DNA from 2 places in the Sedimentibacter sp. genome. Region 1 is predicted to be linked to the other one. Evidence: riboswitches for the same ligand, from Rfam matches in the RefSeq annotation. Region 1 holds a riboswitch; the other holds the start of a gene.
What was found. Region 1 has a riboswitch for cyclic di-GMP ahead of flgB (flagellar basal body rod protein FlgB). Riboswitches for the same ligand answer to the same signal wherever they lie in the genome.

Region 1 (4,522 bases):
ACCTGAATGAAAAACTGGTTGACGTCGAGCAGGTGGACAGCGCCGAAGCAATTGTAGATTTTTCAATGCAGGAATATGCCTACAATGCAGCGCTATCAATGGGAAACAAGATTCTTCAAAACAGTTTTATTGATTTTATGAAATAATCAAGGAGAGATTTTATGATTGAGCCTCTTATAGAGATTAAAACCATTCCCATGTCCATGGAATTGAAAATTAATAAATCCAAATTTGAAATAATAAGCACCGATGCGACCTTTGAGATGACCAGAGACAAAGGCGGAGTTCAGATGCAGATGAAGCCCACAAGGCTGAAAATCGACACAGTCGAAGCTAGATATTCAGCAGGCATCAAAAGCGCCATGAGGTCAGTTGAGGATAGCGCTCAGAAGGGAATTCAAGCTGCTTATGAAGCCACTGCCAGATATGCCGAAGAAGGAAATCTTAAGCTTGACATAAATTTCATGGACAATCCCAATCCGGAAATTGCCATGAGAAGATTTCTCAGCAGTGTTGATTTCAACATCGGCTTTATTCCAAGCATCGGACCTGATATTTCATGGGAGGAAGGAGAGCTTTCCATAAATTTTGAGATTGATAAGCTTGATTTTGACTGGAATATTGAACGACCGGAAATTAAGTTCATACCCGGCAGCATAGAGTTCATTATAAATGAGTATCCTAGAGTTGAAATAAATTATGTCGGTACACCAATTTTTGTTCCGCCAAGTTCGAATCCTGATTATAAGGCAATAGATACAAGGGTATGAGGTAGATTATGAAAATTAACACGAGAGATTTTGGAGACATTGATGTAAATGAAGAAGATGTAATCAGATTCGACAGCGGGATGTACGGATTTGAAGAATATAAAAAGTATGTAATTTTGAAAGATGGTCAGGAAGATGACATCATGTACCTTCAGTCTGTTGAAAACGCCGATCTGTCGTTTGTAATGATCGATCCCTACGCCATATTTTTAAAGTATGATCCTGTTGTCAATGAGGACGACTTAAATGATCTAGAGGCAAAAAGCGAATCTGATCTTAAATTTCTTGTAATTGCTATAATAAAGGAAAGTTTCAAGGATTCTATTGTTAATTTGAAAAGTCCTGTTGCTATAAATCCGCAGACAAAAAAGGCAAGACAGGTCATACTGCAAAATACATATCCTCTGAGATACAAAATAATCGGAGAGGGGGATTCTGAGTGTTAGTCATTAAAAGAAAAGAATCGGAATCCATACTTATTGGGGATGACATTGAGATAATAATTTCAGAAATCTCCCAGGACAAGGTTAAAATAGCAATCAATGCTCCTAAGGATGTCAAGATTACCAGAAAGGAACTTGCTGAGACTTGTGAATTTAATAAAAGTGCATCGGAAAAGATAAGCAGAATCAGCCTTAGCAGCTTAAGAGACAGCCTACGTAACGCAGACAAGAGATAGGAAGCTGTTTTAAAAGAATTTTCCCGATTGCATTTTATGAAATTTAATATTAGGATGTGCACAGGGCTGCATGTCTTTTTGTTTGGAAATAATTGCAGCTTAAGGCGATATGACAAAAGGCAAGCTATAAGCTCTCAGAAAAAAATAATCAGGCAAAAAGATGACAAAATAATAAAAAATTATAAGAGTACCCTGAATTTTGTGATGCTAAGTTCGAATTTTAGTAATAAGGCAGCAAAAAGAACTGGACGAAATATTGATAATTTAATATAAGCAAATCGGAAAAACAGGTAAAATCAATGCTCAAGGCTTGAGACCAGTTTACTAGATGCAGACAGAAGGTAGAAAATGATTTTTTTTCAAAAATTTTCTGCCTAATTGTGTATATTTATAATCGAATTAATGAATTAAATAATGAGACATGCAAAAATATGCTTTTTTGTATGTCTTTTTTGTTTTGAGCTTATTAATAATTAGACAATGTATGAGGTTGAATAGAAAAAGTAACATGTATTTATATTAATTACTTCTATAATAAAATTACATAAAAAGGTATAATATTGCGAAAAAAGCCAAGTCGAAAAAGCTTGCATTTTGTAAAATTTTCGATTATAATAACTTTTGTTAGCACAAAAGAATATTGTAAATAGTAAACCTGTCGAAAGACAGCGACACAAAGCTATAGGGCCTAAGGATTATCTATGGTTGCCAGCTGCCAATAGTAATATTATACATAATCATAACTATAATTATGACTTATTTAGTTTTATTATTGTCACTTGCAAACATATATTTTATATATGTTTTTTATTATGCCAACTTTTAGGGTAAGGGGAAAATCAGATGGAAATCAGTAATAATATCATTTTAAACTTAATGAATAAAAGTCTGGACGGACTATGGCTGCGACAGCAGGCCACCATGGAAAACATAGCTAATTATTCCACGCCTGGGTATAAGAGCAAATCTGTTGACTTTGAAAGCTTCCTTAAGTCAAATCTGGATAGTTTAAATCAAACAGCTTCAGAAGCAAACAGCAAGATTAAATCAAGCAGTATTATTATCGAAGAAAACGGTGATCAGTCCATGCGCCTTGACGGCAACAACGTTGACCTGGAAAAGGAAAATCTTCAGCTTGCAAAGACGCAGCTACAGTACATGTATACAGTCACTGAAATGAATTCTTATTTTTCAAAGCTTAAGTCAGTTATATCGGAAGGTAAAAAATAATCGGAGGTTGCTATGTCTTTTTTGGAATCATTAAATATCAGCGGATCAGGGCTTACCGCCCAAAGATTCAGAATGGATGTCATATCTGAGAATATTGCAAACATTGATACTACACGTACTGAAAACGGAGAGCCGTACAGAAGGAAGATGGTTGTTCTTTCCGAGGCTAACAGTTTCAAAGACATGATGGTAAAAAATTTAAGCGAATATAAGCCCGGCGGTGTAGAAGTTACTGACATAGTCGAAGATCAAAGCGAATACAAGCTTGTTTATGACCCTGAGCATCCCGACGCAGGACCGGACGGATACGTAAGGATGCCAAATGTGGATTCTCTCAAGGAAACAGCAGACATCATGGAAGCCTACAGGGCTTATCAGGCCAACATAACAGCTCTGAACACAACAAAACAGATGGCTGTTAAGGCTCTTGAAATCGGGAGGTAGAAATGTTTATAGAACCAATTCAGCCTGTTAAAGGCATCAATCAAATAAACGAATTAATAAAGACTGACGGCAAAGGCGAAAGTGGCAACGGCCTTTTCAAATCCATTTTCAACAATGCTCTTGAAGATTACATAAGTGCTGAAAAGCAAGTAGATGAAGACATATACAAGCTTTCTACGGGAGAAAGCGATGATGTGCATAACCTGATGATTAATGTCCAAAAGGCTGAATTGTCTCTGGACCTGGTGCTGCAGCTGAGAAATAAATTTATTGATGCTTACAAAGAAATAATGAATATGGGAGTGTAAACGGAACTCTCATACAGTAGGAGTTTTTAATGGCGGATCAAATCAAAAATATTGGCAAAAGTATAAAGGATTTTTGGATTAAATTGAGCGGCAAAAACAAAAAGCTCATAGTTATCGGTTCATCGGCTGTGGTCATTGCAGCTCTTGTAATAGCAATCATACTAAACAACAAGGATTATGTGGTTCTGTTCAACGACATAGACGATGAAGAAACTGCTGAAGTCATGCAGATACTTCAGGAAAGCAACGTTGACTACAAGTATGAAAAAAGTGGTAATATCCTTATACCTGAAGAGCAGGAAAGCACACTCAGGATGCAGCTTGCCCAGTCCGGTCATCCGCGTACGGGAGCAAACTACGACATATTTACTGAAAACATAGATTTCATGACAACCGACTATGAAAAAAGAAAATATGAACTTTTTCAGCTTCAGGAAAGGCTGCAGGCTTCAATTAAAACCATTGACGGAGTAAAGGAAGCCATTGTGACAATAAATATGCCTGAAAAGTCGAATTTCGCCTGGGAGACGGACAAGTCTGAATCTTCAGCTTCCGTAAAGGTGAATCTCGAAAACGGCAAGAAGCTGTCAACATCGCAAACAGACGGAATCATGCAGCTGGTGGTTAAAAGCGTCGAAGGACTGAAGGAAGAAAATGTGGCAATTGTCGACACGGACGGAAACAGTCTCATGACCAGCAGAGAAATGCAGCAGACAAACTCAATAAAGCTTAAGCTGGAAATAGAAAAGGAATTTGAAAAAGAAACAGAGAGAAACGTAACTGAATTTCTGGCTAAGATTTACGGTGAGGAAAACGTAAAGGTATCTGCAAAATGCACTATCAATTTTGATAAGAAAATCAGCGAAATGCTTCAATACCTGCCTGATGAGGAAACAAAGCAAGGGGTTGTGGGGAATTCCCAGAATGAAAGAGAAATAACCGGACCGGGTGAAACCGTAGGCGGAGTCGCAGGCACAGAATCCAATGCAGAGGTACCCACATACCCAGGAGTAGTTGTTCAGGGTGATAACATATACTTTAAGGACTCCAGTTCCATCAATTATCTGGTAAGCCAGCTTAAGGAACAGATT
Region 2 (4,522 bases), on a different contig from region 1:
CTGTTACTGCTGACCCTGTTGTTACTGATTCTGATGGAACTTCAACAATGATAGTTTCTTTGTCTGTTTTTGTACTGATTTCTCTTTTTACATATGTGTATCCCGAATCATAGTGAAGCTGCACATAGCTTGTAATATCGCTTTCTGCCGGCGTGCCTGTTCCATTCTTTGAATATCTCTGGTTGTATGCGTATGTGTTATAACCTGTTTCATACATCCAGTTAACCTTATGCAGATTTGATTCAATAACATCATACTTTGAATAGTAGAAGTTAATAACATTCTCATCTTCGTTTAATGTCACTGTAATCGATGCAGAACCCACAATATTGTAATTTTCTACATCCTGAGCTATCTCAGTAACCTCTTCACCAAATGCTCCAAATTTGTCAACACTTGGGACAACCGATAAACCGGTGTCTATATCCAAATAATTAACTTTGTATGCTACTTCATTTACTTTGTTTGTTACAACAAAGCCTTCATAAACATCACCTGATATTTCTGGAGTGTAGCCAATCACGCCGGATTCAGCAACTGTATATTCCGAATAATCAATTACATTGAAATCCCAGTAGCCATCTCCACTCATTTCATATTTAGGCAATTTGAAAGAATCTGTCCATTTGTTCTCTGCATTTAATGTTAAAGTCAAACCGGTTGATTCTTTGTTGGCATCAAGTAATGTAACTGTTACCTCTTTGCCTGTAGGACCGTCCCAAACCTTGGTCACCGGTACATGAATTGCTTCAATGTTATATACGCCAAAGCCATCGCTTGTTCCCCAATTATTGACTATAGCAAAATAATCATCCAGCTCATCTTCAATAACATAATATTGTTCAAATTCTTCTTCACTTACTTTATTAGGTAAGCTGAATTCACCTTCCCAATATTCCCAACCTTCTATATACTGTGGTTCTATTGTTATTGAATCAATTAAATCGTCATTTCCATCATATAAATGTAGAGTTATGCTGTCTGGCTTTTGAACGGATGACGCAACTAAACTCATATACTGCGGTTGTTCATAATCACTGATCCATTGCTTGTGGACCGGAACTTTCATTTCAGTTGAACTGTATTGTGCCACATACGTTGCATTGCCTGTTACCGTTGCTGCCACTGCCGGTGACCAGCCTGTAAATGTCCAGCCGCTTTCGTGATTGTTTTCTGCATCCGGTGCTGCCGGTGTAACGTCTCCGTATGTCAAATTCGGAGTTGATTGTTCTGCAAATGTTCCATGGTCTCCAGGCTGGTATGTTACTGTGTACTTATCCTGTGTCCATGTTGCCACATATGTTGCATTTCCTGTTACTGTTGCTGCTACTGCCGGGCTCCAGCCTGCAAATGTCCAGCCATTGTCATGATTGTTTTCTGCATCCGGTGCTGCCGGTGTAACGTCTCCGTATGTCAAATTCGGAGTTGATTGTTCTGCAAATGTTCCATGGTCTCCAGGCTGGTACGTTACTGTGTACCCTTCCTGTGTCCATGTTGCCACATATGTTGCATTTCCTGTTACTGTTGCTGCTACTGCCGGGCTCCAGCCTGCAAATGTCCAGCCGCTTTCGTGATTGTTTTCTGCATCCGGTGCTGCCGGTGTAACGTCTCCGTATATCAAATTCGGAGTTGATTGTTCTGCAAATGTTCCATGGTCTCCAGGCTGGTATGTTACTGTGTACTTATCCTGCGTCCATGTTGCCACATATGTTGCATTTTCTGTTACTGTTGCTGCTACTGCCGGGCTCCAGCCTGCGAATGTCCAGCCACTTTCGTGATTGTTTTCTGCATCCGGTGCTGCCGGTGTAACGTCTCCGTATGTCAAATTCGGAGTTGATTGTTCTGCAAATGTTCCATGGTCTCCAGACTGGTATGTTACCGTGTACTTATCCTGTGTCCATGTTGCCACATATGTTGCATTTCCTGTTACTGTTGCTGCTACTGCCGGGCTCCAGCCTGCAAATGTCCAGCCATTGTCATGATTGTTTTCTGCATCCGGTGCTGCCGGTGTAACGTCTCCGTATGTCAAATTCGGAGTTGATTGTTCTGCAAATGTTCCATGGTCTCCAGGCTGGTATGTTACTGTGTACCCATCCTGCGTCCATGTTGCCACATACGTTGCATTACCTGTTACTGTTGCCGCTACTGCCGGGCTCCAGCCTGCAAATGTCCAGCCGCTTTCATGATTGTTTTCTGCATCCGGTGCTGTCGGTGTAGCATCTCCGTATATCAAATTCGGAGTTGATTGTTCTGCAAATGTTCCATGGTCTCCAGGCTGGTATGTTACCGTGTACTTATCCTGCGTCCATGTTGCCACATATGTTGCATTTCCTGTTACTGTTGCTGCTACTGCCGGGCTCCAGCCTGCAAATGTCCAGCCATTGTCATGATTGTTTTCTGCATCCGGTGCTGCCGGTGTAGCGTCTCCGTATGTCAAATTCGGAGTTGATTGTTCTGCAAATGTTCCATGGTCTCCAGGCTGGTATGTTACTGTGTACCCATCCTGCGTCCATGTTGCCACATACGTTGCATTGCCTGTTACTGTTGCCGCTACTGCCGGGCTCCAGCCTGCAAATGTCCAGCCGCTTTCATGATTGTTTTCTGCATCCGGTGCTGCCGGTGTAGCGTCTCCGTATGTCAAATTCGGAGTTGATTGTTCTGCAAATGTTCCATGGTCTCCAGGCTGGTATGTTACCGTATAGTACAATACAATTATTGTAGCACTTGTACCTGTAAAGCTATGTCCGCCAGCTCCGAGATCTGCTCCGATGGTGAAGTTCCCATCTGCCGGTAAAGTTCTGTTTCCTAAATTAACTATAACCCAGTGATGTTGACTTGCATTTTTTGTTATATAATCACTAACTAAAAATGTGGTACCTTTAACAACCAATGTTTCATCATCAGGATGTTCGCTCTTAACCTCCGCAGTTATTCTAACCCCATCAAATTCAATGAATTGAACTGTTTTTGTATCATGGGCTGTAAAAGCAACATAAAGATTTTTAGGTGATGAATTATCATACCAAAATGCTGCAACTTTTGAATGTTCATTAGTTGAACTTATAGTTTGCGTGAAGTCATTTCCATCGAACAATTCACTTACTTGTGCATCTGTATACGTTACAGTTGAAGCACTGACAATACTACTCGGTAATGCCGGCATCATCATCATTAAAGCAATCACTAAACAAACAACTTTTTTAAACACATTTTTGTTCATAAAATTTCCTCCTTTCTTCAATAATTGTTTTTCTAACCTTCTCTTGTAAATCCAATCTTTAATAAGCATTTCAACATTTGCACCCCCTTTCTACATGTCTATTAACAATTGATATATAGCAACAACTAGCCCCCCTGTAAAGGTAGTTGCAACTAACTGATTAAGTTTCATAGCAATTTTAAATTTGCTGTAAGAAACAAAAAGCTGCAAAATAATATCTTCAGATTATTTTGCAGCTGAACGGTCATAGTACTTTCATACTTTAGACTTCAAAGCTTTGCGTCCCTGCCTTTCAGCAGGTTTGCCAAATATTCAATTTTACATATTTACCATATTATGTATAAATGTAATCATTATTATACAATTTGTTCTTCATTTTCCATGATATTCACAAACAATTCGGCAATCTTAGGGTCAAATTGGCTGCCGGCCTTCTCGCTGATTTCCCGAAGGGCTTCACTGTTTGACATTCTTGTTTTGTATGGTCTGTCATTGACCATTACATCGTAAGCATCCGCGATTGCGAAAATTCTTGCGACTACAGGAATTTCTTCATTTTTAAAGAGACCGGGATATCCCTTTCCGTCCCATCGTTCATGATGAATCAAAATCAATTCGTCAATTGGAGAAGCATCTCTGAATTCTCTCGCTATATAATATCCTATCTCGCTGTGCCTCTTTACGGTTTCCCATTCCTCGCTGTCCAGTGACCCTTCCTTTTGAAGTATATTTCTTGATACTCCTATTTTACCTATGTCGTGAAATTCACACAAAAGTCTTAATTCTTCCTTCTCTTCCCTTGACAGTTCCATTGCATCAGCCATGATCATTGTCAGATTTTTAAGCCTCTCGTAGTGGGATTTCGTTTCATATGTAATTTTCTCCAGCCTGCTCTTTAGGAATTTTATCATGGATAGCTTTGCTTCCTTGCTTTCCTTGAGCTTTTTGAAATACATCCTGTCTTCGGCTTTCTTCATGATTTTGTTTAAATCTTCATCTTCAGTTTCCTTTGTGGCAACTCCGAAGCTGATACTTATTTTTACATAATCCAATGTGTTGGTCTCACATTTTGCCTTGACCCTCTCAACAATTTCCGTTGCGGTCTCTGCTGTGGTTTTAGGCAGCAGCACTACAAATTCGTCTCCGCCGACCCTGCTTATTATATCTTCATCCCTGAAAGAACTTTTCATGATTTCAGATGCTTTTTTCAGGGCCTCATCGCCCATGCCGTGTCCAAATGCATCATTGATAAGTTTTAATCCGTTAATATCTCCCATTATAAGGCTGATTGGGAGCTGCCTT

Region 2: linked by a shared signal. The riboswitch ahead of AAGU76_RS17050 (S-layer homology domain-containing protein) and the one ahead of flgB (flagellar basal body rod protein FlgB) in region 1 are both predicted to bind cyclic di-GMP.

Annotation. Positions count from the first base shown of each region.
Region 1 is NZ_JBCFAS010000003.1:485,603-490,124, forward strand. Features, by position in the region: gene flgL (flagellar hook-associated protein FlgL) at 1-146, shown strand, start outside; gene AAGU76_RS14090 (DUF6470 family protein) at 162-770, shown strand; gene AAGU76_RS14095 (flagellar assembly protein FliW) at 779-1,216, shown strand; gene AAGU76_RS14100 (carbon storage regulator) at 1,210-1,449, shown strand; cyclic di-GMP riboswitch class I at 2,088-2,169, shown strand; gene flgB (flagellar basal body rod protein FlgB) at 2,293-2,679, shown strand; gene flgC (flagellar basal body rod protein FlgC) at 2,692-3,123, shown strand; gene fliE (flagellar hook-basal body complex protein FliE) at 3,126-3,431, shown strand; gene fliF (flagellar basal-body MS-ring/collar protein FliF) at 3,461-4,522, shown strand, end outside.
Region 2 is NZ_JBCFAS010000005.1:107,621-112,142, forward strand. Features, by position in the region: gene AAGU76_RS17050 (S-layer homology domain-containing protein) at 1-3,220, opposite strand, end outside; cyclic di-GMP riboswitch class I at 3,449-3,536, opposite strand; gene AAGU76_RS17055 (diguanylate cyclase) at 3,577-4,522, opposite strand, start outside.